Regions from separate parts of the Proteiniclasticum sp. genome, predicted to be linked through region 2. Evidence: predicted binding sites of a transcription regulator. Region 2 holds the regulator's gene; each other region holds the start of a gene.
The links. Region 2 encodes HrcA, which represses chaperone genes, less so after heat shock. Its sites were predicted from a motif close to TGTTAGCACTCNNNNNNNNNGAGTGCTAACA; they were not measured.

Region 1: RTX25_RS07395 (Hsp20/alpha crystallin family protein) is a predicted target of HrcA. The motif match lies at 1,520-1,550, and genes of this name have one in related genera.
Region 3: RTX25_RS13660 (cation:dicarboxylate symporter family transporter) is a predicted target of HrcA. The motif match lies at 2,545-2,575, and genes of this name have one in related genera.

The regions. Positions count from the first base shown of each region.
Region 1 is NZ_DAMBTF010000010.1:47,697-57,989, forward strand. Features, by position in the region: gene RTX25_RS07380 (YetF domain-containing protein) at 1-238, shown strand, start outside; gene RTX25_RS07385 (HAD family phosphatase) at 304-954, shown strand; gene RTX25_RS07390 (DUF2188 domain-containing protein) at 1,127-1,354, shown strand; gene RTX25_RS07395 (Hsp20/alpha crystallin family protein) at 1,584-2,030, shown strand; gene RTX25_RS07400 (zinc-binding dehydrogenase) at 2,426-3,421, opposite strand; gene RTX25_RS07405 (histidine kinase N-terminal 7TM domain-containing protein) at 3,796-4,431, shown strand; gene RTX25_RS07410 (Cna B-type domain-containing protein) at 4,446-6,173, shown strand; gene RTX25_RS07415 (hypothetical protein) at 6,392-6,607, shown strand; gene RTX25_RS07420 (Gfo/Idh/MocA family oxidoreductase) at 6,793-7,917, shown strand; gene rsxC (electron transport complex subunit RsxC) at 8,175-9,503, shown strand; gene RTX25_RS07430 (RnfABCDGE type electron transport complex subunit D) at 9,505-10,293, shown strand, end outside.
Region 2 is NZ_DAMBTF010000006.1:37,090-47,382, forward strand. Features, by position in the region: gene dnaJ (molecular chaperone DnaJ) at 1-937, opposite strand, end outside; gene dnaK (molecular chaperone DnaK) at 1,054-2,895, opposite strand; gene grpE (nucleotide exchange factor GrpE) at 2,909-3,553, opposite strand; gene hrcA (heat-inducible transcriptional repressor HrcA) at 3,540-4,598, opposite strand; gene RTX25_RS04700 (DUF4236 domain-containing protein) at 5,002-6,075, opposite strand; gene RTX25_RS04705 (ribonuclease H-like domain-containing protein) at 6,349-7,128, opposite strand; gene RTX25_RS04710 (HAD-IB family hydrolase) at 7,144-7,872, opposite strand; gene pgmB (beta-phosphoglucomutase) at 7,887-8,537, opposite strand; gene RTX25_RS04720 (ferrous iron transport protein A) at 8,776-9,003, shown strand; gene feoB (ferrous iron transport protein B) at 9,003-10,293, shown strand, end outside.
Region 3 is NZ_DAMBTF010000036.1:5,835-16,127, reverse strand. Features, by position in the region: gene RTX25_RS13670 (FusB/FusC family EF-G-binding protein) at 95-754, opposite strand; gene RTX25_RS13665 (EFR1 family ferrodoxin) at 804-1,562, opposite strand; gene RTX25_RS13660 (cation:dicarboxylate symporter family transporter) at 2,706-4,091, shown strand; gene RTX25_RS13655 (DNA polymerase IV) at 4,204-5,448, shown strand; gene RTX25_RS13650 (fasciclin domain-containing protein) at 5,495-6,121, opposite strand; gene srtB (class B sortase) at 6,344-7,060, shown strand; gene RTX25_RS13640 (MFS transporter) at 7,226-8,470, shown strand; gene RTX25_RS13635 (hypothetical protein) at 8,736-9,272, shown strand; gene pnpS (two-component system histidine kinase PnpS) at 9,448-10,293, opposite strand, start outside.

The DNA.
Region 1 (10,293 bases), on a different contig from region 2:
AGAAGACTCATCCAAGGAAGACTACTACAATTTTCTGCTCATCGATGAAGGTGAAGTTCAGCGCGAAGTGCTGAAATACATCGGAAAAGAAGAGGTGTGGCTGAAAGGTGAGATGAAGACTTTTGGAGTGGAAGATCTTACAAAGGTTGTATACTGCGAATGGTCAAAAGAAGAGGGATTCTACTACAAAATGATCGATGACTGCATCAATGAAGTTAGAGAAGGCTACATAAATTAGCCAGTAACTACAAGAATAAATACTGAACAAGGATTTCGAAAATAAACAGCGGGAGGATAAAAAGAATGAATAAAATCAGAAACATCATATTCGACATCGGGAATGTACTGATCCGTTTTGATCCCACAGAGTGGCTGGTCAATCACTACGGACAGGATCCGGAGCTCATGAAGTTACTCTATAACGAAGTATTCAGCAGCGAGGAGTGGAAGCTTCTCGACCATGGTAAGATGAGCGAGGTGGAAGCCGCGTCAAGAATCATCACAAGAATTCCTGAGTATCAGAAGGAAGTGGAAAGAATCATCTATCACTGGGAGAATTTTCTCATCAGTGAGATGCCAGTATCCCTATACTTCCTGAGAAAATTCAAAGAGATGGGCTACAACCTTTATGCGCTCTCGAACTATCCTGAAAGAGGATTTGAGAATACCATAAGGTACTATCCGTTCTTTGATCTCTTTGACGGGAAGATTGTGTCCTATGAACATCAGGAAATGAAGCCTCAGAGAAAGATCTATGAGATTCTTCTTGAAAAATATCAGCTGGATCCCAAAGAGTGCGTATTCATCGACGATACTCTTGCGAACATCCATACAGCTCTTGAATTCGGAATGGAAGGGGTTCACTTTTTCCACAACAACCATATGATGGATCTGTATCTCATGCTGGAAGAGAATCTTCAGCATATGAAGGATTCTGATGCTTCTCTACTCTAAGTCCTTTCCTCATGTCTATTAAGCATGATAGCGGTGAGCACTTTGTTCAAACCATTTTTACCGAATATATGCAAAACCCTCATATCTATGACTTATGATGAAGGAGTAAGTGTAATACTCTCAGAAGATCATACAGAAATATAGAATGAGATGAATGAAAGGAGCGTATATTATGGCAAATGATGCGCATCATGTACTGCCTAATCCGGACGGCGGCTGGGATGTCAAAAGAGAAGATGCAAAAAGAGCAAGTCACCATACAGAAACCAAGGAAGAGGCTGTAAAGATCGCAAAGGAAATTGCGATGAACCAGAAGACGGAGCTGATCATACATAAGCTGGACGGGACCATTGGAGAGAGAAACTCCTACGGAAATGATCCTTATCCACCGAAGGGCTGATGATTGATTCTTGGAATTCCGGGATTATGTTCAGTTTAAGCCTCAAAAAATTGAAAAATTTAAATTAACGGACAGGCGCATTGCCTGTCTGTTTTTTACGCCATTTTTCTTGAAAAATCATTTTTGAAATCTCAAAATACCTGTGCTATAACATAATTGTAATTTGATTAGCACTCGAAGGGCTGGAGTGCTAATGTTACATAAACTGAAATTAAAGGAGTTGGAAAGTATGGCAGGATTAATACCATTCAACAGAAGAAAAAATGACATTGTATCAAGAGATGTTGATGACCTTCATAGCATGCTGGATGACTTTTTTACGGAAGCATGGCCTATGAGAAGATATCTTGAGGCAGATACCTTTAAGGTGGATGTTCAGGAAGAAGACAAAGAGTATATTGTTCACGCTGAAGTTCCCGGAGTCAAGAAAGAAGAAATCAATCTTTCCTTAAGAGATGGAAGACTCGGCATCAGCATCAGCAGAGAGGAAGAAAAGGAAGAGAAGAAAAAGAACTTTATTCATCGAGAGAGAAGAACAAGTTCCATGCAGAGAAACATCTATCTTCAGGAGGCTGATGAGGAAGGCATCAAAGCCAGACTTGAAGACGGTGTTCTGAAAATCAATATTCCTAAGAAAGAATCAGCTGATACCAGCAGAAAAATCGACATCGAATAAAGATATCGGGTAACTAAAAACAATCCGCATCCTAAGCCCAGGATGCGGATTGTTTTTTCCGTTGAAGAGGATGATTTAGAACCTTACAGTAGTGATCTGCTGTGCTCTCCCATAAGATATTACGATACTATTTTTACAGGCTGCAACTGGGTGTTCTGAATCCGACATGGATTAAAGTGATGTCTGTGAATGTGGATATATATTAAAGACCATATATTAAGTCCCGGTTCTGTCTCGTATTCATATGATGTGATTACGACTTCTAAGATCAGAAGTATGATTATTTCCCCGAATGATCAGATAGAATAATTCATTAAAATAAGCTGTTACAGCTCAGGTAGACTGACAATGTAACAGCATATTTCGTTATATCCTTTCTTGTATAGAGCGGATTCTTATTTTGATGGACCTTCAGGAATGATTTCTGCGATAATCTTGCCTCTCACGTGCCTTGAGGAAAGACGTCTAAATCCTTCGGGGATTTCCTCAAGAGTGATTCTGCTTTCGATCATTGGAAGTATTCCGCCGATGGATAAGAGATTGATGAGCTCTCTAGCCATATTGGACAGATCCCTCTGCTCTGCGTAGTTTCCTGATCCATGAGCGCCGCCAAGGGCGATGGTGTGAACTGATATCGCTTTACTCCAGAAGTTGACCTTCGCAAGATCGGGAAGATCAGCGATACAGATGAGATGACCGTTGTAGGATAATCTCAAAATATCCTCCTGAGCGCTTTCTGCACCTAAAGTGTTCAGAATGGTGTTTACCCCTTTACCATCCGTAATTTCCATTACCCTTAAAGTGATATCCTCATTTTTATAGTCTATGGCATAATCGGCACCAAGCTTTGAAACCCAGTCATTATTTTCGGGTGAGCAGGTGGTGATGACTTTAAGCCCTGCACGCTTGGCCAGCTGTATGGCAAAACCACCGACACCGCCGGCGCCGCCGTGAATCAGTATGGATTCCATATTGCTCATATCGATTTTTCGATGAAGGGCCTGATAGGCGGTAAGACCTGCACAGGGAAGTGCAGCTGCCTCCTGAAAACTCACGCCGCCTGGAATACTGGCTACTGTGTGTGCGGTTGTCACGGCATATTCAGCAAACCCTCCAGGCTTTGACAGATCGCCATGGTAGAAGACTCTGTCTCCGGGGGAAAGGTGCGTTACAGACTTTCCGGTTTCAACTACTGTGCCCGCTATATCAAGACCCAGTATAAAAGGGTAGGACCAGCTAGGGTGTCCGGAAGCGGCCACCTTATAATCCACAGGATTGAGCCCTACAGCATGAACACGGACCAGAATCTCGTTATCTCGTGGAATGGGTATATCCATCTCTTTGATCTGAAGTTCTCTTTGGGTGGCATCCCCTACAACAACTGCTTTCATGATTAATCTCCTCCATTGCCGTCAGTATTAATCCGTAATATACCTACTATTATAGTGCATCTTCTTGAATCCTGCATTTGGACGAAGAAGCGAAACAGCCATTTTCATGAAAATTCATAGAACATTTCCAGATCTTCTAAAATGCGCACTTTTTTCATAACGCGTCATGGATGCCATGGCGCAGCACAGAAAATCGACAGATTTATAGGAGGCTTCGATGATATTAAAGGTAAATTCCCTTACATCTCAAGATAATCAGACGTGGAAGCTATAAAATGCTGGAATATTGCCGATAAGTGTAATAGGTGAAATATAATTGAAATTTTGAATGATATTTCAGGCTGAAACCTTAAAATGCTGCAGCGGATTATTTAATGGAAAGAAGTGTATGTATCATGGCATCAACTTTATTATCGATGTTATTCTATCTGACGATGATTATTTATTTCTATGTGGGTATGCATGCCTATTACCTCAATCCGAAGGAGAGGATCAACCGGAGTTTCTTTTATCTGTGCTGCTCCACCAGTGTATGGGCGTTCAGTTTTTCGCTCATGAACCATGCTGAGACAATAGGGGGAGGGCGGTACCTGTTTCTCATGAGTGTCATCGGCTGGGGAACTTTCTACAGTATTCTTCTGCATCATCTGATACTGACATCGGGTCTGGATATCGTACTGAAACGAAAACAGCTTGCTGCGATATACTTCCCGGTGCCTGTTACAGTTGTTATTTTTTTCATCAGTGCAAGTGGTGGAGAGCTCATTCAAGTCATCAGGAAGCATGACAAAAGCTGGCTTATCTATCAGCCGGATATTCTGCTTGATTCGTGGATGGCGCTGTATTTTGCTGTCTTTATGATGCTGGCCATATTTTTAGTATCCAGAAATCTGAAGAAAAGCACAGATAGAGTCCTCAGAAAAGAAATACTTGCGATTCTCGTTGGACTTCATGTGAGCCTCATTATTGGTATATTTACCGTATCGCAGCACCACAGGCCGTCTCCATAGAAGAAGTCATGACCATGAAACTGAATGAAGAAAACGACTGGAAGGATATCTTCAGAGATCTTCCTGAGTTTGACGAAAACGGACTGCAGATCAGATACTTCGTAGAAGAAGTGGAAGTCACAGGATATGTTTCATCAGTGGAACAGAATGAGGACGGAAGCTACACCATAACCAATCTCAGAACCGGCGAGACAAGTGTATCAGGTATGAAGTACTGGATGGATGAAGAAGGCACAAGCTTAAGGCCTGGATACATAACAGTCGTTCTCCTTCAGAACGGTGAAGAATTCGCGAGAACTGCAATCGGCGAAGAAAACGAATGGAGCTATTCATTTGAAAACCTGGCTGAATTTGATGAAAAGGGTATCGCATACGAATACACCATAGATGAAGTTGAAGTTGACGGATACAGGACAGAAATCATCGGAACGGATATCCATAACATCCGCACCGGCGAAATCGACATACCTGTTGAAAAGATATGGAAAGACAACGGAGTCAGAGACATCGAAGAAATCACTGTACATCTTTACAGAAGAATACACGAAATGGACAGAGAATTCTCGGAAATGACAATGGATGAAATGATCGACCATACACATGTCGCAATGGCAGTACTGTCCGAAGAAAACGACTGGACATTCACATTTGAGAACCTTCCAGAGTTTGATGAACACGGTATGCCGATCGAATACTACCTGGAAGAAGTATCTGCAGAAGGTTATGAAAGCACCATCATCCAAAATGAAGATGGCAGCTTCACCGTGACAAACACAGGAGTCGGAACGGTAGAAATCGAAGGACAGAAGAGCTGGTTCGACGAAGGTGAAGAAGGAAGACCGGAATCCATCACTGCAATCCTCACAAGAAACGGTGAAGAGATTGACAGAAGAGTGGTCACAGCTGAAAATGAATGGAACTACAGCTTCGGCCAGCTTCCAGAGTTTGATGAAAACGGAATCGCCTACACCTACAAAGTGGAAGAACTTCCTGTTGAAGGCTATAATACCTTCTATGCAGGCTATGACATTCAGAATGTTAGAACAGGCATGGTTAACGTTAATGGTGAAAAGACCTGGGATGACCTGTCTGAAAGACCAGAGAGCATCGTCATCAATCTGCTTCAGAATGGAGTGGAAATAGACGAAGTGACCTTATCCAAAGACGAAGATGACAAGTGGACCTACAGCTTCACAGAACTCCCAGAGTTTGACGAAGATGGAAAAGCCTTTGTCTACACCGTAACTGAAGATCCGGTAGAAGGATATGAGGCGACTGTAACAGGCTACAACATCCTGAACAGACAGCTAAGAGCAGCCTTAAGAATCGTAAAAGTCGACGACTTTGACTTCCCTGTAGAAGGCGTAGTCTTTGAAGTGGAAGATGAAGAAGGAAACCTCGTATTCAGAGGAACAACAGATGAAGACGGAATCCTTGAAACGGTATTACCACTGGGCACCTACATCGTAACGGAAATCAGTGCACCAGAGGACTACATCATGGATCCGGAATCTAAGACAGTCATACTGGACGAAGACGGTGAAGTTTTCGAACTGACAGTAGTCAACATTCTCGAATTCGAAGACGTGGATCCTAAGCCACTGCCACCGACACCTGCACCACCAAAACCACAGCCACAGCTGCCAAGTACTGGCGCTGAAAATGGAGTGATCTGGTACGGTCTGGGTATCCTGATGGCACTTGGCGGAGTTCTCCTTCTTAGAAAGAGAAGAAACATCTAAAGACTGATAAGGATAGACATCAATAAACATAAATAAAGGAGCAGGCTAAGGCCTGCTTCTTTCTGTCTGCTAAAGACTTAAGTAGAAGTCTCGATGAATAAAATATATAGTAATCATAATTTATTTCTTCCCTATACTTATAATTAAGGATATCCTTAGTCAGAACGGCTTATCATACTTTCGGAATTGATGGTGTCACCACCAATCCGAAACACATCATGAACAGCGGGAAATCATTCTACGCCTTTCTGGATGAGATCTCAGCTTGGGTAAAAGAGGCCATCAGAACCCCCAAGCAGATGGTAGACTGTGCACTTGCCGGTGCAGATATCGTGACAGCAGGGATAGAGGTATACAGGGACAGCTTCAGGCACCCTTTTACCGACAAGGGAATCGGAATCTTCTGTGAGGCCTGGAACCATACTGTCATATAAATGATGAGCTTAATATAGAGACCCCTCTTTTTAAGAGTACTGCAGGAATGCGGTGCTCTTTTCGTCTATGATGTCCGGAAGAAGCACAAAAAGTGGTCATATGGCGGGTGAGGCGATAAAACATGCTTAGATTCTGGGGGTTTTGATGATAAGATGGTACTAAGAAATACAAGGATGTGAGCATTATGGTTAAAGTAGGTATTATAGGAATCGGACATATCGCAGAAGATTATATCTCCATGTTTTCAAAAGGACTCATTAAAGATGCGGAGCTTTCCGCACTGACCTCAAGAAACCGGGAAAATCTTGAAAGAATTCTACTTCAGTATGATCTTAAGGAGACGAAGCTCTACAGCAGCCTGGAAGAGATGCTGGAGGCAGATGAAATCGATGCGGTCATCATCACAGCGCCACACGTTTACCACCCTGAAATGGCGCAGAAGCTTCTTGAAAGCGGAAAACACGTGATGATCGAGAAGCCTGTGGGCATAAGGATAAAGGAAGTGGAAGCGCTGAATAAAGCAGCGGACGCCTATCCTCATCTCAAAGCGGGTGTGATGTTCAATTACAGAAGCAGCGAACTCTACGGATTTGTAAAGGATCTTGTGGACAGCGGTGACATGGGGGAGCTAAGACGTGCCATCTGGCAGGTGACAAATCTCTACCGGACCTATGACTACTATAATCAGACCATCTGGAGAGGAAGCTATAAGGCAGAAGGAGGAGGAGTGCTCATCAATCAGGCCATACATCAGCTGGATACGCTTCTCTGGATGACGGGAATGCCTGAAAAGGTCGTCGCGTTTACAAAAGAAGGCTTCCATAGACCCATCACCGCGGAAAATGATGTGATGATCCATATGTTCTTCAGCAACGGAGCATCAGGACAGTTTCTCACAGGAACTCATGAAAGTCCGGGAACCAACCGTTTCGAGCTTTCCTTCAGTAAAGGTCAGATCGTCATCGAGAATGACAGCAAGGTGAAAATCACAAAGCTTGCCGAGGATGAGGAAGACTTTGCAAAGGAGACAAAAGAGAACTTTCCTGAAGTGCCCTACAGGGTAGAGGAGAAGACCTTCGAGAAGCAGCCCAATAGAATACTTCAGGCAAGACTCATAAACAATTTTGTCCAGTCGGTGCTTGGAAAGGAAGAAATCATCTGTCCGCTTAGTGAAGGGATAAAGAGTGTAAGAATGATCAACGGAACCTATATGTCTGCATGGACAGAAAAAACCGTATCACTTGATTTTGATCCGGAAGATTATGAGCTGGCCTTGAATGAAAAGATCAGGCAGGAAGAGGATGTGTAATCATTACCCGAAAGAGCGTTCAGCTTCATAACTAAAGTAGTATCGGTGAAGAGAGAGGCTCTCCTCACCGATTTTATTTCACTATGTTTATATCCATGGATTATTCAGATGCGAGGTATGAACATTTTGCATATTCCTGGCCGTATTTCTTTATCTACTAAATAAAATACATTATACTTATATCATTATATTGATTTTAAAGAGTATTTCGTTATTAGAACAGTTATAAAGTATGAAGGACAGAAAGGAATGATCATATGCGATTATTTTTCATGGGCAAGCATGGCGGAAGTCATCCCGAAGAAAACAAAGACAGAACACGTAATGTTGGAATCACCGTAGCAGTCGTCCCGAAGGAGCTGGTTTTTCCGGTCTCCATGCATATAGGAAAACCGGCAAAACCCGTGGTTGAGGTAGGAGATGAAGTTAAAATCGGTACACTCCTGGCTGAAGCCGACGGAAAAATTTCTGCCCCAGTCCATTCCTCCGTATCAGGCAAGGTCATAAAGATCGAGAAAAGACAGACGCAGAGCGGAATGGCAGACTGTATCGTGATCGAGAACGACGGAAAAGATACCTTTATCGATTCCATAAAAGAGCAGGAAGAGATCAGTGATCCGAAAGTCATCCTGGAGAAGGTCGTCAGTGCAGGTATTGTAGGTATGGGCGGAGCTTCATTTCCCACCGCAGTAAAACTTGATCCTCCTCCTGGAAGCACCATCGATACGCTCATCGTGAACGGTGCCGAATGTGAACCTTATTCCACCTCCGATTACAGGGTGATGCTTGAACATACAGATGAGATCATAAAGGGAATCGATGTGGTCAGAAAGCTTCTGCCGAAGCTTAAGATCGTCTATATTGCTGTGGAAGACAACAAACAGGAAGCGATCAGAACACTATCGGATGCGGTTAAGGACTTTACGGATATTACCGTAAAAACCCTTCGTACCATGTATCCACAAGGCTCGGAAAAGAATCTCATCAAGAATCTGACAGGAAGAGAAGTAAGGCCTGGAGGGCTGCCTTCCGAGGTAGGCACTCTGGTCATGAATATCTCAACGGTAAGAGCAGTATATCGCGCTGTAAAACTGGGAGAACCTCTCTATCAGAGAGTGATTTCCGTATCAGGTTCCCCTGTGAAGGAACCCAGGAACCTTCTGGTTCGGATCGGAACACCTGTGGAGTCACTTCTTCACGACTGCGGCGGTTTTAAAGAAGATCCTGCGAAGATCTTAAGCGGCGGACCGATGATGGGCAGAGCACTGGCTGATGTCAGTGTACCGATTGTGAAAGCCATGACCGCCATCACTGTGCTGAATGCAAAGGAAGCGGAAATCGGAGAAGAGAGCGACTGCATCATGTGTTCCGAATGCATCAACGTATGCCCGGTGAATCTTCAGCCGATTCTCATCAGTGAGGCATTCAAGAGAGGGGACGTGGATAAAGCGAAAGCGCTTGGTGCCATGGATTGTATAGAATGCGGGAACTGTTCCTATATCTGTCCTTCGAAGATTCCTCTTCTTGAAAACATCAGAGAAGCAAAAGCAGCCATAAAAGCTCAGCAGCAGAAAGAGGGGGCATAGCATGAGAATGGAGATGAAAGAAAAACTGCGTGTAGGACCTTCACCTCACATAAGGGTACCAAGAACCACAGCATGGGTCATGAATCAGGTGCTTATTGCACTGATGCCGCCAACTGCAGCTGCTGTATACTTTTTCGGATGGAAAGTGCTGCTTCTTGTTGCACTTGGGATCGTAACGTCAGTGGGCAGCGAATACCTCTATCAGAAGCTGACCTATAAGAAGATCACCATAAACGATAAAAGCGCCATGGTCACCGGTGTGCTCCTTGGCCTCAGCCTTCCTGTGACCGCACCCTGGTGGACCGTCGTCATCGGCTCTCTGTTTGCCATCATCGTGGTCAAGCAGATGGCCGGGGGAATCGGCAGAAACAGGTTCAATCCTGCTCTTGCCGCAAGAGTCATGCTTAAGGTGTTCTTTACACCCTGGATCACCAGCTGGGTGCTGCCGGGACCCGATGCCGTATCGGCTGCAACGCCCCTGGAATACCTCGGTAATGGGACTAAGACAGTGGCTGAAGCGGTGCCTGGCATAAGCGATCTTTTCTTCGGATTCAATCTCGGCGGAAATGCCGGAGAAACCAGTAAGGCTCTTATCCTTGTCGGCATGATCTATCTCATCGCAAGAAGGATCATCCACCCGAAGATTCCGCTGCTCTACATCCTTACGGCAATGGTTGTGACCGGATTCTACTCTGGATTCAATCTTGAATTCATGGCAAGCCATGCACTTTCCGGAACACTTTTCTTTGCGGCAGTATTCATGGCAACGGACTATAGCTCCGGTGCGCTG
Region 2 (10,293 bases):
GCAGTCTGAAAAGTGTTCCTGACTGAGTTCCGGCAGGAATATCATAGGATACATCTCCATCAATTGTAGGAACCTTCACTTCTTTGCCAAGTGCCGCTTCTGCGATATTGATGTGGGTATCCACATAGATATCGTCACCTTTTCTGATGAAGAATTTATGTGGCTTCACATTAAGTACAACGTGCAGATCTCCATGAGGTCCACCCTTTGCACCTTTATCACCTTGACCTCTTAGCGGCATGACGTTACCGGTGTCTACGCCTGCAGGTACCTTGACACTGATCTTTCTTCTCTGTCTGACCTGTCCTTTGCCTTTGCAGCTGTCGCAAGGATCCGTGATGATTTCACCACTGCCTCCACAGGTATGACATACTGCTTCCTGAACCATATTTCCAAAGAGAGTCTGTCTCTGTACTCTTACCGTTCCTGAACCATGACAGGTTTTACAGGTTTCCGGTCTGGATTCTGTTTTAGCTCCAGTTCCGTGGCATACATCGCAGTCCTCGGTTCTCGTTACACTGATATCCTTATCCGCACCAAATACGGCTTCTTCAAAAGTAAGATCCAGACGATATTCGATATCGGCTCCTCGCCTTGGTCCAGTTCTTCTTCTTGATCCTCCGCCGCCAAATCCGCCGCCGAAGAAGGATTCGAATATATCACCGAAGTCACCGAAGTCCTGAGCACTATACCCAGCCCCAGCACCACCGGCATTAAAGTCTGTGGTTCCGAACTGATCATACTGGGCTTTCTTCTGAGGATCGGAAAGCACCTGGTAGGCTTCATTGATTTCCTTGAATTTTTCTTCAGCTTCCTTGTCACCTGGATTCTTATCAGGATGATATTTTATCGCAAGCTTTCTGAAAGCACTCTTAATCTGTTTTTCATCGGCACCCTTCTGAAGTCCTAGGACTTCATATAAGTCTCTTTTTGCCATTATTACACCACCTATTATCTCGCACTGCCTTCAGTCAAGGCATAGAATACGGATTAATTTCAATTAGGGAAGGGCTTTTGAGCCCATCCCTATTGAACACCTTTAGTATTATAACCTTATTCCTTGTCATCCTCAACCTTGAAATCAGCATCTACGACATTGTCACCCTGTGGTCCCTGTGATCCGGCGTCGTTAAAGTCTTCTGCACCCTGATTCTGTGCAGCTTCTGCCTGATAGATCTTGGAGGAAACATTGTAGAATTCGTTTGTCAGATCTTCAGTTGCCTTCTTGATGGCTTCGATGTCGGTGCCATCCTTAATGTTTTTCAGAACTTCAACCTTTTCTGTAACCTTAGCTTTATCTTCTTCGCTTACTTTCTCCTTGAGTTCTTCGAGAGTCTTCTCAGTCTGATAGATTGTCTGGTCAGCATTGTTTCTTGTTTCTACTTCTTCCTTCTTCTTCTTGTCTTCTTCTGCAAATCTCTCTGCTTCTTTTACTGCCTTATCGATTTCATCATCTGAAAGGTTTGTTGAAGCGGTGATTGTGATATTGGCTTCCTTGTTGGTTGCCTTATCAAGAGCAGTAACCTTTACGATACCGTTGGCATCGATGTCGAATGTCACTTCGATCTGCGGAATTCCTCTTCTTGCCGCTGCGATTCCTGAAAGAGTGAATCTTCCAAGTGTCTTGTTGTCGGCAGCCATCTGTCTTTCACCTTGTACAACATGCACTTCAACAGATGTCTGTCCGTCTGCGGCAGTTGTAAAGATCTGGCTCTTCTTTGTAGGAATTGTTGTATTTCTTTCGATGATCGGAGTGGATACTCCACCATATGTTTCAAGACCAAGTGTCAGAGGTGTTACGTCAAGAAGCAGGATATCCTTGACTTCTCCTGTCAGTACACCAGCCTGGATTGCTGCACCAAGAGCAACAACTTCATCTGCATTGACACCCTTTGAAGGTTCTTTGCCTGTAAAGTCCTTGATGGCGTCGATTACTGCAGGGATTCTTGTGGAACCACCTACAAGGATAACCTTATCGATATCATTCATGGTAAGACCGGCATCGGATAATGACTTCTTCATCGGTTCGATGGTTGATTTCACAAGGTCGCCTGTAAGTTCATTGAACTTTGCTCTTGTCAGTGTCATATCGATGTGCTTTGGTCCTGTTGCATCTGCAGTGATGAATGGAAGGTTGATTGAAGTTGATGTTGATGAGGACAGTTCAACCTTAGCTTTTTCAGCAGCTTCCTTCAGTCTCTGAAGAGCCATCTTGTCTGATCTCAGATCGATTCCGTTGTTCTTCTTGAATTCCTCAGCGATGTAGTTCATGACTCTGTCATCAAAGTCGTCTCCACCTAGCTTTGTATTTCCGTTTGTGGAGAGCACTTCAAATACGCCATCTCCAAGATCAAGGATGGATACGTCAAATGTACCGCCTCCAAGGTCAAATACAAGAATCTTATGTGCTTCATCAGTCTTATCCAGACCATAAGCAAGTGATGCGGCAGTAGGCTCGTTGATGATTCTAAGGACTTCAAGCCCCGCGATTCTTCCTGCATCCTTTGTAGCCTGTCTCTGTGAGTCATTGAAGTATGCAGGAACTGTGATGACAGCCTGTGTCACCTTTTCACCCAGGTAGGATTCAGCGTCTGCTTTCAGCTTTCCAAGAACCATTGCTGAAATTTCCTGTGGTGAATAATCTTTTCCATCAATGTGATACTTCTTATCTGTTCCCATATGTCTCTTCGCAGAAGCGATGGTTCTGTCAGGGTTTGTGATTGCCTGTCTCTTTGCTACCTGCCCTACCAGTCTTTCTCCATTAGCCTGGAAAGATACGACTGATGGTGTTGTTCTTCCACCTTCTGAACTGGTGATGATGACTGGATCTCCACCTTCCATAACTGCGACTACTGAGTTTGTTGTACCAAGGTCTATACCGATTACTTTTGCCATTTTAATATTCCTCCTAATTTGCGACTTTTACTACGCTATATCTGATTATTTTTTCATCTCTCTGATATCCCTTTAGAAAAACCTGTACGATTTCCTTTTCTCCGAGGGCCGGATCATCCACATGCATTACCGCATCGTGGAAGTTCGGATCAAAAGGCATTTCTGTATCAATCGCTTTGACGTTCAGCTTTTCAAGCGCATCCATGAACTGGGTACGAGTCATTGTGACACCCTTTCTTATGGACTCTACATCCTTTGCTTCAACCTGAAGTGATGCTTCAAGATTGTCCAGAACAGGGAGAAGTTCTTTGACCACTTCTACTATGCTGTCTGAATAGATACCTTCTTTTTCCTTCTGTGTTCTTTTTCTGTAGTTGTCATATTCTGCACTGATCCTGGCCAGTCTGTCTTTCAGCGCCTGATTTTCATTTTCAAGCTTTCTTATACTGTCGAGCATTTCTTTTTTCTTTCTGAACAGTTCTTTCATATCGATCGTGTTTTCTGCCTGGTCTTCATTCTTGACCTCATCTGTCTCAGCCTCTGCAGAATCTCCTTCAAAAACCTCTTCGCTTATCTCCGCATCATTTCCAACGGGTTCCTGCTGCTCTTCTTCCTTTTTCAAGGCGTCATCGAGATCTTTGTTCTTATCCTCCGTCATTTACATCCTCCTCGTTGAGCTTTTTAGAAAGCTCTTTTTTTACGTTGTTTATGATAGACACTACCTTTGAATAATCAAGACGTCTCGGTCCGATCAGATTGATCGTTCCCATATTCTCGTCATTGATCTTGTAACTGGTAGTGATAATCGTAAAGTCTTTGGCCTCGGGCAGACTTAATTCATCACCTAAAGTGATGACCATCTCATCCCTTGAATCTGAATGTTCCAGATCATGAAAAAGCAGTTCAGGCTGTTCTAGTAGCCCTAAAAAGTCCTTCATCTTACTGATGTCCGAAAACTCGGGATAATTCAGAATCTTGGATGTTCCATCCACAAAATACTGATCTTCGTTGGCTTCTTCATTCAGACTGTCATATACTGCTGACAAAATGGAGAGAAACAGCTCATCATACCCTTCAAGATCATTCTTTAGACTGTTCACGATATGAAGATTGATGTCTTCAATACTCATACCCTTCAGCTTCAGATTGAGAAGGTTACAGATATTCGTCAGAACCTCAGGTTCCGGGGTGTGATTCAGTTTGATCAGTTTGTGGGTGATTGTCCCATGATCTACCATGATCACAGCCAGGATGGTATTAACCTCCACCTGTATCAGCTGGATGTTTTTGACATGTGCTTTTGAAAAATTCGGCTTCTTTGCAACGACTGCAAGATTAGTCAGCTCTGATAGCATCATCGCTGTCTGTTTCATGATTTTGTCAATTTCAAAGGCTGCCATGGTGATGATCTTATCTTCAATAAATTGAGCTTCTTCAGCACTCAGCGATTCAAGTGTCATCAGCTTGTCGATGTACATCCTGTATCCTTTTGCGCTTGGAATCCTTCCTGAAGATGAGTGAAGCTGATCAAGATACCCAAGTTCTTCAAGATCTGCCATCTCGTTTCTGATGGTCGCGGAGCTGATTCCTAATTTATATTTTTTCTCCAGCGTTCTGGATCCGACGGGTTCACCGGTCATGATATAGTCCGTGACAATCGCCTTTAGAATATCCAGTTTTCTCCTATCCATCTCATTTGACATTTCTTTTCACCTCTTTATTAGCACTCGCACTCTTTGAGTGCTAACAGCTACGATATAAAAATAACATCTCAGATGTTATTTGTAAATACCCTATGATAACCTAATTGCACCCAACTTCATCATTAACGTAAAATAGCTGTTTTTTCCTTTGATTATCTTCAAATTACTCCCATTTTCCGGTTCATTTAAATGACCACTGATTCAATATTCTCCTATTGTATCCCGCTCAGATTAAATCAGCATTAAGACGTGTGAAGTGAATTCACATCATATTCATGACTTTAAAAAGAGACGCCCACTAGCGCCTCATTTTCAAATTATGACCTGTCTTACCAGTCCGAGTCTCTGAGTCTGAATTTGGCATCATGGCCGTACGGACTCACCAGACAGAAATAAAGGAGAATTATTTTGAAAGCTCTCCTACCTCATTGAATCCTCTTGTTCTGACAAATCTCACCTCATGCCTGAAATATTCCAGAGCATCGAAGGGGTTAACCTCTTCCATTCTGATCTTTTCAAACGCTTCTCTGTCCACAAGAATAGAAAGAATTCTTCTCTTTTCTTCCACATGGCTGTATTTATTCTCTTCACTCTCCCATACATTGACTAAAACATCCTCAATGGGCAGCAGATTGAAAAGATTTCTGGACAGTCTAAGCACAAGACCGGAAACAAACTGGTTTGCAATTTCATAATAATCAGTTTTGGTATACTTCTTCACCGATAATCGTCCGGTGGGCGTCAGCGTTTTATACTCAACCGGAATGAAGTCGTCGATACTAAGGGACAATTCCACATTCAACGAATCGTCATCCGTGTAGCTGAAATCCATGCTTCTTATATAGTAGCCAAGTTCTTCACTTATCTTGATATCTTCAAGCGCCTCCAGATAACTTTCCCTGTCATTTGTGAGAATACGATCGGCAATCTGTTTATTGTTCTCCCATGCTTTGTAAAGTTCATCATCCATCTTTCTGGCTTCTTCCAGAATTTTCTCCGATTCTTCTTTAAATGCACTTTTTGCAATTATCCGTTTAAACAGACCAGGTTTGTTTTTATCGATCAGAGATAGAGCCTCTTCTGTATTCGGACCTGTCTCGCCTATAGCAAAAGGAGCATCTTCATTCTTCACTTCATTCCAGTCTATACCACTTGGATAGTCTTCAAAATGATGCAGTGTGGTAATCAGTGCAATATCGTTCTCATATTCGCTGACTTCAGCTTCAGGGTCAGCTGATGCTTTACTGGTGTCGAATACGGATCGGTTTGCGCCCTTCTTAAGCAGTTTTTTTGCACTCACTGTCTTGCTGTAGGAAAGACCTGTTCCGGGTATACTGAAGGTCGTCCTTGCATTCCCGCGGGTACTGATGCTTTGCCTGAATCCTTTCCCTCCAAATGAAATGCTGGCACCAGATTTCCCGATGTTCAGATTGAACAGTTTTCCAAGTCTGATTCTTTTTCTGAAATTAAATCCCATGAACTTCACCTTTGGACCATATGTCCATATCCTTCTGATTATTTGTTCTCATCATGGTCATCAGTAATCTGTCTTTCTGAAATCCCATGAGATGCTTTTATGATTAGTGTCTATAACCATTTTATCCAATTGATCCCCGGTTATCAATCACTCATTTTGAGTGATAACGGAAGGTCCTTCATAGACAATGTCTTTCGATTTTCCGCATTATAAAACCTGCACTATTACATGCAGGTTTTATAATGCCTTCTTTGTATAGAAGCATATTAAGTTCTAACTGAGTTCTCCTGCCATGTCATCCATCTGGATCTGATTTTCGCTGTTCCTGTCCAGCTCTTCCTGAAGCAGCCGTTTCATTTCAAGTTTTTCAAGCTTTTCTTTCAGAAGTTTCTCTTCGAGCACCATGACATCGTCGATAGTCACAGCTTCCCAGTGATTCATGATGTTAAAGAGATTCACGACATCCTGTTCGTTGTATTTCAGAATCTTTGTGATCTTTTCAGCTGGCATTCTCTCAATATAACCTCGGTCTTTGATGATTTTCGAAAAGGTCTTTGCGAGTGTCATTCCCGAAATAAGTTCACCGTCTCTTTCAATCTGATGAAGCTTCTCAAGATTTTTAAGTCCGATATTCTTCTTGAATTTAGTTTCATATTCTTTCTGGATATCCACAAGTTCAAACTCTTCATTGAAATCATAGTCTATCTCAAACTTTCTGAACAGGTGACTGACCACCAGAAAATCATTGTTTCCTGAAAAAGTCACAAGATACTTCTTTCCGCTTTTTTTCATCGCTGTGAAATACTCTTTGGTCATATTGAGAATCACTCTTGCATCCTTCTTGTTTTCGATCATATACTGTGTTGTCTTGATGACCTTTTCATCCTGATGATAGATTGCAGCACCAAATACACCAATGGCAATCGGTTCTTTATACAGATAATGTTCAAGATCAAAGAAAATCGAATCACTTATGATATCCTTGCCTTTATATTTCAAGGTACTTTCTTCACTGTTGATCAGTGCTGGTATGTTTTCGTTCAGAATCAGCATTTTTCATCCCTCCTTTCATTTATCCAGATCCAGATCATCTATTCTGACCCGGTAAATCACATCTTTTCTTTCCACCGCCACTTCCGCCTTCTTTCTCACATCAGGATCACTCAGCACGAGGTTTATGAGTTCCCTTGTCGGATTTACAAGCACAGGATGTCCCACCAGTTTGAACATGGTGAAATCACCTGCTGTATCGCCATAGGCATAGGAAGCATCAAGATCGATGTCATATTTTTCTTTCATTTCAAAAATCGCATTCTGCTTGGATTTACTGTCCCACATAGGTATGACCTCACCGGTGTAGCGTTCCTGATCATCCGTAGGATAGACAGAACCTCTATAATCGTCAAAATCATGTAGTTTAGCCATTTCCTTCACAAGTTCTATTGGACTTCCGGATATGGTGATCACCTTATGTCCCTCATCCTTATGCCATTTAATCCGGTTACGTGTAAACAGATAGTTCCTAAGTCCCATATCTCTCACGACATTATGTATGATATGTTCGATGAAACTGCGATGGAATCCTGTTATAGCCACCGTATAGATGTTCGCCATCTTGATCAGGTAGTCATCATAGGAACCTACTCTTCGGTCATACTGATCATAATATGGCTTGACCTGTTTAAACCACTCTTCCTCTTTTATGATTTCACTTCTGATCATTCTTTTGAAAAGTTCCTTCATGAACACTTCTCGATAAAGCGTTCCATCGATGTCAAAAAAAGCTGCTGTCTGCATATCATTACCTCCTCTTATCTGCTCGAGAATTTGAGAACATCCATGTCCAGATTTTCAAGACTTCTAATCCACTTGTCGGCGACACCTATGGGCCTCTCACTCACTGCAACCACATGCATACCTGCGCGTTTTGCAGCCAGAACACCTGCTCTGCTGTCTTCAAATACTGCACATTCATTGGGTTCCAGATTAAGCGCCATGGCACTGACAAGATACACTTCCGGATTCGGTTTGGGCGACTTTACCTGATATCCGTCGATCACCACATCAAAATACTTCTTCAGACCAGTGAGTTCGAGAATGATTGATGTATTGTCACTTGTCGAGGCGATTGCAGTTCTGTAACCGTTGAATTTCAGCAGTTCCAGAAACTCCTCCACTCCTGGAAGTATGGATTCTCTGTCAACCTCAGTGACATATTCAAGATACCAGTTGTTCTTCTTTCGAAGAACCCTCATCTTTTCCACTTCACTCATATCGATATCTTTCATTTTTAGAAGGATTTCCAGAGATTTCAGACGAGCCACGCCTTTAATCTGCTCGTTGTCTTCCTGTGTAAATTCTTTTCCCAGTTCCCCTAAGATTCTTTTCCACGCCTGGTAATGAAATCTGTCCGTGTCGACCAGAACACCATCCAGGTCAAAAACGACAGCCTTGATCGCCATAATAAACCTCCATCCAAAATACAATACTTTCAATAAAAACGCCTGAATAATAATAACTATAAAATAAATAATATCATATTTATCCTCTTTTATTACATTATAACCCATCTTTTATGGTATCCATAGATTTTCCATCTGTTAATAAAAAGACAATGAGAATACATATTGACGCACAACGTTCAAAGTAATATAATATGAATGTAATTGATAATGATTTTCAATAAGGACGGTGTAAATTATGTGCGTTAATGATTTAAAGCTGGGCGAAAAGGCATTTGTGCAGAATGTTTTTGGCGATGAAAAGCTTGTTAAAAGATTATCTGCCCTTGGTTGTACAGAAGGTTGTCAGATCGAAGTCGTAAACAGAGCTCCCCTTGGTGACCCTATCGTGCTTTCACTTAGAGGTTCAAACATGGCTATCAGGAAGAAAGATGCCGGAAACATACTCGTGGAGGCCATATTCTAATGAAAAATATTGCACTGATCGGTAACCCTAATGTGGGAAAAACCACACTCTTCAATCTTCTGACAGGCTCCAATCAATATGTCGGAAACTGGCCTGGAGTAACTGTGGAGAAAAAAGAAGGTTACCATAATGACATTAAAATAACCGATCTCCCAGGTATCTACGCATTAGATACCTATTCTAATGAGGAGAAGGTTTCAAAAGACTTCCTGGAAAACGGCAAGCCCGATCTGATTTTAAATATCGTGGATGCATCGAATCTGGAAAGAAACCTCTACCTCACCACTCAGATTCTGAAATATAATATTCCAATCATCATTGCGATGAATATGCTCGACATTGCAGACCTTAAAGGTCTTGATATAAATACTCAGACACTTGAAGAAGAACTCGGAATTACAGTGATTCCCATCATGGCGACAAAAGGGCAAGGCATTGAAGAGCTGAAAGAAGCTCTTCTGAAAAAAGAGAACATCCTGATTCCAAAACTGAAGGATTATGAAAATGAAAAAGTCGCATACGAGGAAATCAATAAGGTACTGCTGAAAACCGCGAAACTGGTTAAAGAGTCCCAATCCATGACCCGAAAGATCGATAAAGTGGTACTGAACCCTCTTCTTGCATATCCCATATTCATCCTGATGATCTATGGCGTATTCAAGCTCACTTTCTCATGGCTGGGCGCACCTTTATCCGATCTTCTGGATGCATATGTACTGACCGGCATATCCGATTTCGTCTCCAATCTTCTTTCTCAGAGCAGCCCATGGTTCCATTCGCTCATTGTGGACGGAATCATCGGCGGTGTAGGGGCAATCCTTGTATTCCTTCCCATCATCATGGTCATGTTCGCAGCCATCTCCATACTGGAAGATTCCGGATATATGGCTAGAGGGGCACTGATCATGGATAAGCTCATGAGAAAAATCGGACTGTCGGGTAAAGCATTCATTCCCATGCTAATGGGATTTGGATGCACCGTCCCTGCCATCATGTCCGCAAGAACTCTTGAAAGTGAAAAAGACAGAAAGCTCACTGCTCTGCTTGCACCTTTTATGTCCTGCAACGCAAGGCTTCCGGTATTCATCCTCTTTGGAACGATTTTCTTCAGAAACAATGCCGAAATCGTCGTGATGTCCCTCTATCTTTTAGGCATCATCATGGCCATTCTCATCGGACTTGTTTTCAAAAACACCATATTCAAGAAGGATGAAGAACCCTTTATCATAGAGCTTCCAGAATACAAGATCCCATCCATGAGCCTTGTTGTAAACAGCACATGGGACAAGG
Region 3 (10,293 bases), on a different contig from region 2:
AAAAAGCGACCGATTTCCGTATGGAAATGGTCGCTTTGTCTACAGTCTGGACAGCTGAAAAGATTCAGCTGTCTCCTATTTTTTTCTCTTCTATTTAGATGATATTGTTGACCTTTCGAAATAAATCTTCCAGTTTATCTATTGAAGTAATCCTCTCATTGCACGCGTCACTGTCAAGGCAGAGATAGAATCCGATGGATTTATAGGCATCGGGACCCAGATGCTCTGTCTTGCACACCGGAGAAACAAATGCTACCTCTTCATCACTTCCGATATTGTGACATAATGAGCAGACATTGACGGAGCTGCTTTTCACCTGAGGCAGCCTGCATGCCATTCCGAAAGGCTTTCTGTCGATTTCATAAATCATCATCAGTTTTCTTGTTCCCCCATCAATCCATCCAAGATACACTCTCTTCACATCCTCAGAAAACGAATCAGGAATACGTATTTTCTTGTGTTTTTTGAACAACCTTGCGACAGTATCATTCGTTGGAATCGAAATGCCCAAAACGAATGGTTCCAGTTTCTTTAAGAACTGATCTGCTGATACTGTGTCGATAATTCTATCGATGGAGAGAAGCTCTTTCTGTTCATCGCTGAGCTGAGAAAAAACACCGTATATCTTATCCTGATTATGCGCTCTGGAGGCTATTACAACATTCTTGTCCAGAGAGCTCGTGATTGCACTGCTCACCTCGAATACCCGTTTCTTAATATAATTGAATCTGTATTTTTCAATAAATGGTTCCATCTTACTATCTACCTCTTTTCCTGTGTCTGTGTTCTAGTGAATTCCGACCCTATCGGAGTATCGGATGAACATATCTCCTTCGTCTCTTTGTTGCTGTTCCATACTGGATTGCGTTTACCGGGCACCGGTTAATGCACGCAACGCAATGAACACACTGTTCCACAATCCATTCCGGTTTCCCCTCAACCATCTTTATGGCTTTTACCGGACAGATTTCCTGGCATAGGCTGCACGATGTGCAGTTGTCATCAGAATGGAACTTCTTCGTTTTTCGTCCCCTTCTGTATAATGGATAGGCAATACCTGACAGCACACGAGCAGATACTTTAGACGGTTTGTCACCGTTTCCCCTCACCTGGATGGATTTCATGATATATTTCAGTTTGCTTTCAGCACTCTTCAGTGTCTTGGACTGCTCAGTCTGATCCGATAAATTATAGCCGAAAATAAAATTATCCATCATAGGGAGTGAATAGACTGCGGACAGTATCAGTCCTTTATCACTTAGTATTCTTTTCAGCATCCGATCCGCTCCGCCAATACTTCCGCCGCACGTCATGACTGAAAAAATAAACGGACTGCCGCTACATCGGACGCTCAGCCTTCTGATAAAATCTTCCACTATTGAAGGTATCCCATAATAATAGACTGGCATGACAAATCCGATAATCTCCTCATCTTTCAGTGTATAGAAAAATCTCTGCTCTGAAACAGCCTTGCTGATATCGATGATTTCATGATCAAGTTCTTCATTTACCTTCTTTGCGGCATATAATGAATTACCTGTTCCTGAAAAATAAAAAATCATAAAAGCACCCCTTTCTATATTCAATCATATCAGTTTAGTCCGTGAATTCAAGAAAATATCGCGAATGGAATCTCATTTAATATTTCTCTAGCTACCCGATATCTTTTGTCTGGTCTCACCTTTATCGATTCCCATCTAAAATGATCAGACGATAGCGTATCCAGGCGTACAACAGCAGTTATATAGGATAAAATACAGGAGGTTAAATTCAAAACTAACTTCCGCTTTAAACAGAAAGCTTAAATAACGCTGAAAGTGTAAGAGTTACTTCCGGTTTGGAAGTTGTATTTTACACTTTTTGTTTGATTTGCACCAGATTCTCTGGTATTCTTACATCATTGTTTGCATTGGATTTATTTTATTTCGCAGGAAATAGGCCCTCAGGAATTTGTTTGTAAGACTAACTTCCGGTTGGCAGGGTTCAGTATAAGCAATCCGACCCCCATTTTTTATTGCTTAAAGATGGATGGGTTTCTTGTAACCAAGTCGGGATGAATTCGCTGTAGACCGAGCAGTTCCAGTGTTATTGATGGCATCAGGAACTCTGCCAGGTCGTACGGCGTTTTCTCGTTTATGGACTCCCTTTTGATGCTGTTGATGTGGTTGATAATAGTTTGTCTGTAGTCCTGTTTATAAGACTAACTTCCACTTCATCATTATTCTTTCTCCTAATCGGAAGTTACTTTTACAATTAAGGATAAAATACAGGACACTCAATATTTGAGTTATAATGTTGACAAAATTCATTTTATCCCTTATATTTAATATTGTATTTATATTTGACCAAAATAGTCGGATTACGATGATGAGAAGAGTAAGTCTTTTGCAAGTCTATACAGAGAGAAAATCCATTGCTGAGAGGATTTTTAGATGGAAACAGACCGAAGTGCATCTCTGAGTACTGGATCGAAATAATAGTAGACTCCAGCGGGAATGCCCGTTATAGCATTGAGGTATGTCGGTACCAATTAGAGTTTTCCTGTATTAAGATACAGGTTAACAGAGTGGAAACGTGGAAGTTTACTTCTGCCTCTGTATTGGAGGCAGAAGTTTTTGTTTTTCTGGCCAAAAAACAGAAACATCCTTATCTGGTAAATCATGGCAATTTAATGGTCTTATAATACTAAATCAGGAGGTAATAAAATGAATATTTTCTATACTTTACTCGTACTTGCAGTCGCGGCAGCAATAATTTTTGGGCTTTCCTATATGCAGAAAAAGCATATGAGCTTTACCAAACGTGTTCTGACCGCTTTAGTATTAGGTATACTGTTCGGTGGAGCCCTTCAGCTCGTATTCGGATCCGGGTCAGATGTTATTACAACATCTAACACCTGGCTGAACATCATCGGTTCCGGTTATGTCAGGCTGCTCAATATGATTGTCATCCCGCTTGTGTTCGTTGCCATTACTACCAGCATAGTCAATCAGGATGCCTCTGCACTTCGAAAGAGCGCATTTTCAATCATCGCAGTTCTGATTCTCACAACAGCCATCTCCGCTGGACTTGGCGCAGCTGTATCTGGAGCTTTCGGACTGGATTCCAGTGAACTCCTTTCGGGTCAGGCGGAAACTGCAAGAGGTGAAGCACTCGAAGAGTCTCTTACAGAATTCCAGTCAAAGCCTATACCTGAACAGATTACTGAAATCATTCCAAGAAACATTTTCTATGCGATGAGTGGTCAGGGATCATCTTCTACACTTTCAGTAGTATTCTTCGCCGCATTTATCGGTATCGCAACCATCGGATTACGACGTAAGAAACCAGAAAGCGCAGAAGCCTTCAAGAGCTTCCTCAATATGCTTCATGATGTAGTTATGAGAATGGTGACCATGGTGCTGAGATTTACCCCATATGGTGTATTTGCTCTTCTTGCACGGTTTGTTTCGACATCGAATTTCACAGAAATATCAAGACTGTTTGAATTCGTACTTGCATCTTATGTTGCAATCATCATCATGTTCATCATTCACCTTGTCATTCTTACACTGAACAAATTGAGCCCGGTAAAATATCTGAAGAAAGCCAGTATTCCTCTATCCTTCGCTTTTTCATCAAGATCAAGTGCAGGTACGCTTCCACTTAATGTTGAAACTCAGACTGAAAAATTCGGAGTTTCTAGTGGTATTGCAAACTTATCTGCATCACTGGGTACAAGTATCGGACAGAACGGATGTGCTGGAATATATCCTGCCATGCTTGCAGTAATGATTGCAGTGGGTACTGGTGTACCAATGGATGTTACATTCTTCATCAAGCTGATCGTCATAACAGCAATCAGTTCTTTCGGTATCGCAGGAGTCGGCGGTGGAGCGACATTTGCAGCACTAACCGTACTCTCATCCATGGGTCTTCCAGTAGGTCTTGTTGGATTGCTTATTGCAATTGAACCGCTGATCGATATGGCAAGAACAGCACTGAATGTATCAGGTTCAATGCTTGCAGGACTTGTCACCGCAAAAAGACTTGGAGAAATCGATATGGATATCTACAATAAAGACTTCCAGGAGACTGAGGAAGCCGTTTAAGAAAAACTTTCAATTAGGTCCTTATGGTTCATCAGATGTGAACCATAGGGGCTTTTTTAGTGATTCAGCCCCTATTTCGTGATAAAATCAGGTTGTAATATTTATAGATGAGGTGAAGAAACAGATGACAAAAACAATATTTCTGGTTGATATGAATGCTTTCTTCATCACATGTGAAATGAAGAGAACACCTAGTCTCAAAGGCAATCCGGCAGCTGTTGCCGGTGATCCGGAACGAAGGTCAGGGATTATTCTTGCGGCAAACTATGAAGCCAGAGCACTGGGTATAAAGACTACGATGACCGTCCAGCAGGCTTTAAGGCTCTGTCCTGGACTTATTCTGGTACCACCCGATCATGCCTATTACAGCCATGTTTCAAGACAGGTGATGCTATATCTCTCCAGATATTCACCCGTTATCGAACAGAACAGTATTGATGAAGCCTGGATGGATATGACTGGCACCGAAAATCTTTTCGGTAGTGCACCTGAAGCAGCTAAAAAAATCATGCAGGGTTTGATAGAAGAACTGGATCTGTGGTGTTCCATAGGTATTTCCAGCAACAAGTTTCTGGCTAAAATGGCATCAGAAATGAAAAAACCTCTGGGCATAACTGAACTTCAGATTAAAGATGTACCGACGAAGCTCTGGCCTTTGCCTGTGGGCTACATGTATGGTGTCGGCATGAAAACGTCTGATGCGCTTAATAAACTTAATATCTTCACTATAGAAGACCTGGCAAAGTCGGACAGACAGAAACTGATGAGACATTTTGGAAAAGCTGCAGTTACCATGTATGATCATGCTCATGGAATAGATCATGATCCCGTAACAGACCGTTCTCCCACCGACATTAAATCTATAGGAAAATCGGTCACTTTAAGCAAGGATATAACAAGGCTTGCAGAAGCCAAATCAGTCCTGCTCAAATTATCAGACGATGTATCCACACGTGCTAGAATGAAACAAAAGAAAGGTCACACAGTACAGATCACTCTGAAATATAGTGATTTCAGGGTGATTACGAGGCAATGTCAGGTTTCCCAGACCAACCTTCCGAAACAGATCTTTCTTGCCGGTTCCGCCTTACTTGATGAGTGCTGGAATCCCAAGAAACCCATCCGTCTCATAGGTATCGCCTTAACCGACTTTGAGGACAGCGATACAGGAAAACAGCTTTCTCTTTTTGATATCGATAAATCAGATTTTAAAAATATGGAAACCGACACAGAAATCAGAGATGAAAGACTTCAGCAGGCTGTTGATCTGATTCGGAACAAGTTCGGAAAAAACATTGTCTCTCGAGCATCGCTCATGAAAGAGAATGCAGCAACTGAAGAGAATAAGGACAAATAAACAGACGTCACATGAGTGTGACGTCTGTTATTATTAGTGTGCTAAGTTAAGCTTCTTTCTTTCTGTATACCAGAAGTGCAGCACCGGCTGTCATTCCAGCTGTCAGAAGGTATGGGAATGATGCTGGGATACCAGTATCAGGTGCAGTAGTTTCTTCCAGATCAACTTCCTGAAGTGTAAAGTTTTCAGGTACTAGGACTGTGTCGATGACATGAATGACTCCATTAGTAGCCTCGATATCAACGGTTGTGATTGCTGAATCATTTACTTTTGGGTCTCCAGACAGGTCAAACTTCACTTTCTCACCATTTAATGTGTCTGCTTCCAGTCCATCAGATAGATCAGTTGACATTACTTTACCAGATACAACATGGTAGGTCAGTACCTTAGCCAGGTCAGGCTGTGCCAGAAGTTCCTCTGCTGTAATATCCAGTGCTTCCAGCAGTTTTTCAAATGCTGCATTTGTAGGAGCAAAAACTGTAAATGGTCCTTCACCCTGGAGTGCACCAACTAAGTCAGCTTTCTGAAGTGCACTAACGAGTATACTGAAATCAGAGTTTCCAACAGCTATATCCACGATATCATCGGTAGGTGCAGTAGCAAATACAGGGATGCTTAGTGATAACAGCATAACAGCCAGGAACCCGCTCATTTTTTTCAACATTTTTTTCATTTTTCGACATCTCCTTTTGTGATATTAAATTTGATATAATTTGTTCTTGAAGTTATAATAGCATCAAGCAATAAACGTGTCACAGAATGTTGTATTTTTGGAATTTATTATCACAATGTGTGTTTATCTGATTAATTGGAGGTGGTTATCACGAAACGAAATTTATTATTCACAATATTGATTTCTGTAACCATTCTGCAGTTATCATTATGGATATTCAAGGTGAATGAAAACAAGGCTATGGACAGTTCTCAGGACTATTATGAGGAGCTCTCTTCTCAAAATAAAACTGACACCATACCATCATTAAATGAGCCCAGTAGTACTGTTCCAATAGAAGAAACTCAGATAAAATCGGTCTTTCCAGATAATGATTTCATTTATACCGCTAATCCAGCCAGCACTTTCTATGCGATAAATCAGGATTACGTGGGCTGGATCAAGGTAGCCAATACAAAAATTGATTATCCTGTGGTACGCGGAAATGACAATGAAGAGTACCTGGACAAGAACTTCAAAAAAGAGAAGGATGTTCTAGGTTCGATCTTCATGGATTACAGAAATCTGGGAATGGGACTGGACAGACACACAGTAATCTATGGGCATTTTACAGAAAGAGGTCTTATGTTTGGTGATCTGGACAAGTTTGCAGACAGGAAATTTGCAGAAGAAAACAGTGTCTTTACATTCTCTACACCACAGGGTGAAAAGACTTACAAAGTCTTTTCTGTCCATATTTCTCCGTCAGAGGGACCCTACCTTGATACACAGTTTAACAACACAACATATGGAGAGTTCCAGAATATGCTTAAGGAGTCTTCAATCTTTGATCTGGAAACTGAACCCAGCGACAAGTTAAGCATTATCACTCTCGTAACCTGTAATTACGCTATGGAAGATGGAAGACTTTTCCTCCACGCCATAGAAATCACAAATTAATTTGTTCGAATTTGCGCAGTTCATATGAAGAACTGTGCATTTTTATTCCTTCGCTTAATCTTCTGTTTTTTGATATTATAGAGTGAGATAATACATAATGTGATTAAAAAGAATTTTTTTCGGTGACCGAAGGAAAAATAATTGAATTGATGGGATGATAAATTTATGCAGACAGCAGGAACTACTTTAAGAAATATGAATATCAGATATTCCTTCCTACACGGCGGATACTGGATGGTTTTTGGCGCCACATATAATTTTGTGACGGTGTATCTTCTTTCCAAAAACTTTGCAAGTGACGAGATAGGTATAATACTCGCGTCAACCAACATTTTCTCGGCATTGCTGCAGCCATTAGTTGCGGGATTTGCAGACAGATCTAAAAAGGACTCCCTTCGAGCAATCACTTCACTTATGCTTTTCGTCTGCCTTTCTATATCTGTGATCATGACTTTCGCACCTGAAATTATGGTCATAACAGCCCTTCTCTATTTTCTGCTTCTTACAGTTATGCTCACGATTCACCCTCTGATTAATGCACTTGGGATTAACTATATCAATAAAGGTCTTGCTCTGAATTTTGGCGCTGCACGTGGAATGGGTTCCTTGACCTACGCAATCATGTCACTGACTCTTGGTGTAGCCGTTGATCGTAAAGGCACCGATATTCTCCCATTTGTTTTTGCCGCACTATTTGGTCTTACATTTCTCTTCGCCATTATTTTCAGGTTAAAGAGCGATGAAATGCTTCCAGAAGAACGCCATGATCAAATGGATATCCAAACTCATAAGGGAAACTCTTCCGATGAACCTGATCATCTCTCATTATTCGGTTTCGTCGCCAAGTACAAAAAGTTCACCGCATACCTCATGGGTATCATTCTGATTTTTATATGTTTCAACATCATAAACATCTATATGATCAAGATTGTAGAAAATGTAGGTGGAAATGAAACATCCATGGGAACAGCGTTTGCCATTGCCGCTGTACTTGAACTCCCTGTGATGCTTACCTTCTCAAAACTGATTCGCCGATATGATATAGGAATGATGCTGAAATTTTCTGCAATGATATTTACATTGAAAACCTTTGTTACACTTGTCTCCACCAATATGTTTATGATCTACGTCGCACAAGGACTGCAGATGCTTTCATATGCCATATTCATTCCTGGGTCAATATATTATGTCAATCAGGTACTTGAACGCAAAGACATGATCAAAGGCCAGGCATTTACCACAGCTGCTACGACATTAGGTGGTGTCGGTGGAAGTCTGATTGGCGGATGGTTACTCACATTTACTTCTGTCGCAAACACTCTGCTGTTTGGCCTCACTTTATCTGCACTGGGTTTAGTTGTGATGTTCTTCAGTATCGAGACGCGTAAAATCAATGGACATTCTTATTAGGGGTTTTGGTTATCTGTTTCATTTGATGAATAACTGTTCTGCTCCTGCCTATACCGCTCTTGATTTAATCTATAGAAGTGCTATTATGAGAATTGAGATATTAATAATATTGTTTAGTAAACCAAAGGAATATAACAATGCAGGGCACATTGTTATACAAATTGCTAATAATTTGTTAAATAGTATTAATAATTTCTACACATTGAGAACAGCTGTACCCTGTACGCCGACTCAAATTATAATATAACCTAAAGGAGATCAAAATATGAAAAAGACATTAACTGTTCTAATCATTTCTGCCATGACTGTACTATTTGCGGTTGGTTGCACAACAGAAGATCCAGCTCCAGAAACACCAGCTGAAACACCAGTTGAAACACCTGCAGAGACTCCTGCTGAAACACCTGCAGAAGCTCCATCCGAAGTTGCTGTGACATCACTGCTTGAAAGCAGAGAACTTTCTGCTGATGAACAGAGTTCACTTGAAAAAGTGGTAAAATTCATGAGAACTGTAGATGATACTGTTCAAGTTGCACTTTTCGAAATGACTGAAGCTGATGGCGGATTCAACATGGAATTTGTTGTGAAGAACAACTTTGCAGATACTACCGTTGTTGAAGAAGGTACAATAATTGCTGTAACAAACCAGAAAGAAGAAGTAATCGAAATTCCAGTTCCTATGGACCTTGAAATCGAAGCTGGTTCAGCAGTTCTTTTCGAAACAAAAGTTGAAACAGAATTACTTAAAGCAAGAAACGACATCTACTTTATCGAATTCAAGGCTGAAGATACAGCTGAATAATTTGCATAACAAAAACCTGGAATTAGGTTCGAGTGATCTCGATACCTGATCCCAGGTTTTTTATTGTTAAATTTAACTTGAGCTATTCACCCATTTCGATTTGCCTTGTTACGTCAGCCTACTTTAGAAAAGATTGTCCTGATTATGATGGAAAAGAGGAAACTTTCGTTCCCCCCTAAAAATCTGAACTGGTCATAGGTAAAAGTATCGTAAAGGTTGAGCCCTTCCCTACTTCTGATTCAAGATCGATGGTTCCACCCATAGACAGTACAATATGTTTCACAATTGCCAGTCCAAGTCCAGTCCCTCCCATAGCCCTGTCACGCGCTTTATCCACTCGATAGAATCTCTCAAATACCCGATTGAGATGCTTCTCTGGTATTCCGATCCCCGTGTCCTGAATGATCAGCCTGAGCTCGTCTTTGTATCTGTCTAGCTGGATATTCACTTCTCCGTTTTCTCTTGTGTACTTAATTGCGTTATCAACCAGATTTAGCACCAGCTGTTTGTAATTATCGATATCTCCCTTTATGATGAACTGCTCAGTCTGTTTCAAATTGAGTCTTATGTTCTTTGATTCAGCTTTCGGTGCAAGGAGGTTGTAGATTTTTTCTGTTTCTCTACCTACATCAATCTCTTCATGCTTAACGGTTTTAGTCTGCTCAATGCTTGATAAAGTCAGAATATCATTAATCAGTCGAGTGAGTCTTTCACTTTCCTCATTTATGATATCAAGGAACTTATTCCTCGTTTCCTCATCTTTAACAAATTTGAGTGTTTCTGAAAAGCCCTTAATAGAAGTTAAAGGTGTTTTGAGTTCATGAGAGACATTGGCTACAAACTGACTTCTCATTTTTTCAAGTTTTTTTAGATCGGTGATATCCTCAAGTACGACTACCGTTCCCACTTTCGCCACTCTTTCGCCATAAATCTCAGCTGATTTGATGCGGATATCTCTTACCATCGGCTTTCGGATTCTCACTTCGATTACATCTTCTTCCGACTCAAGGGTGAATATAAG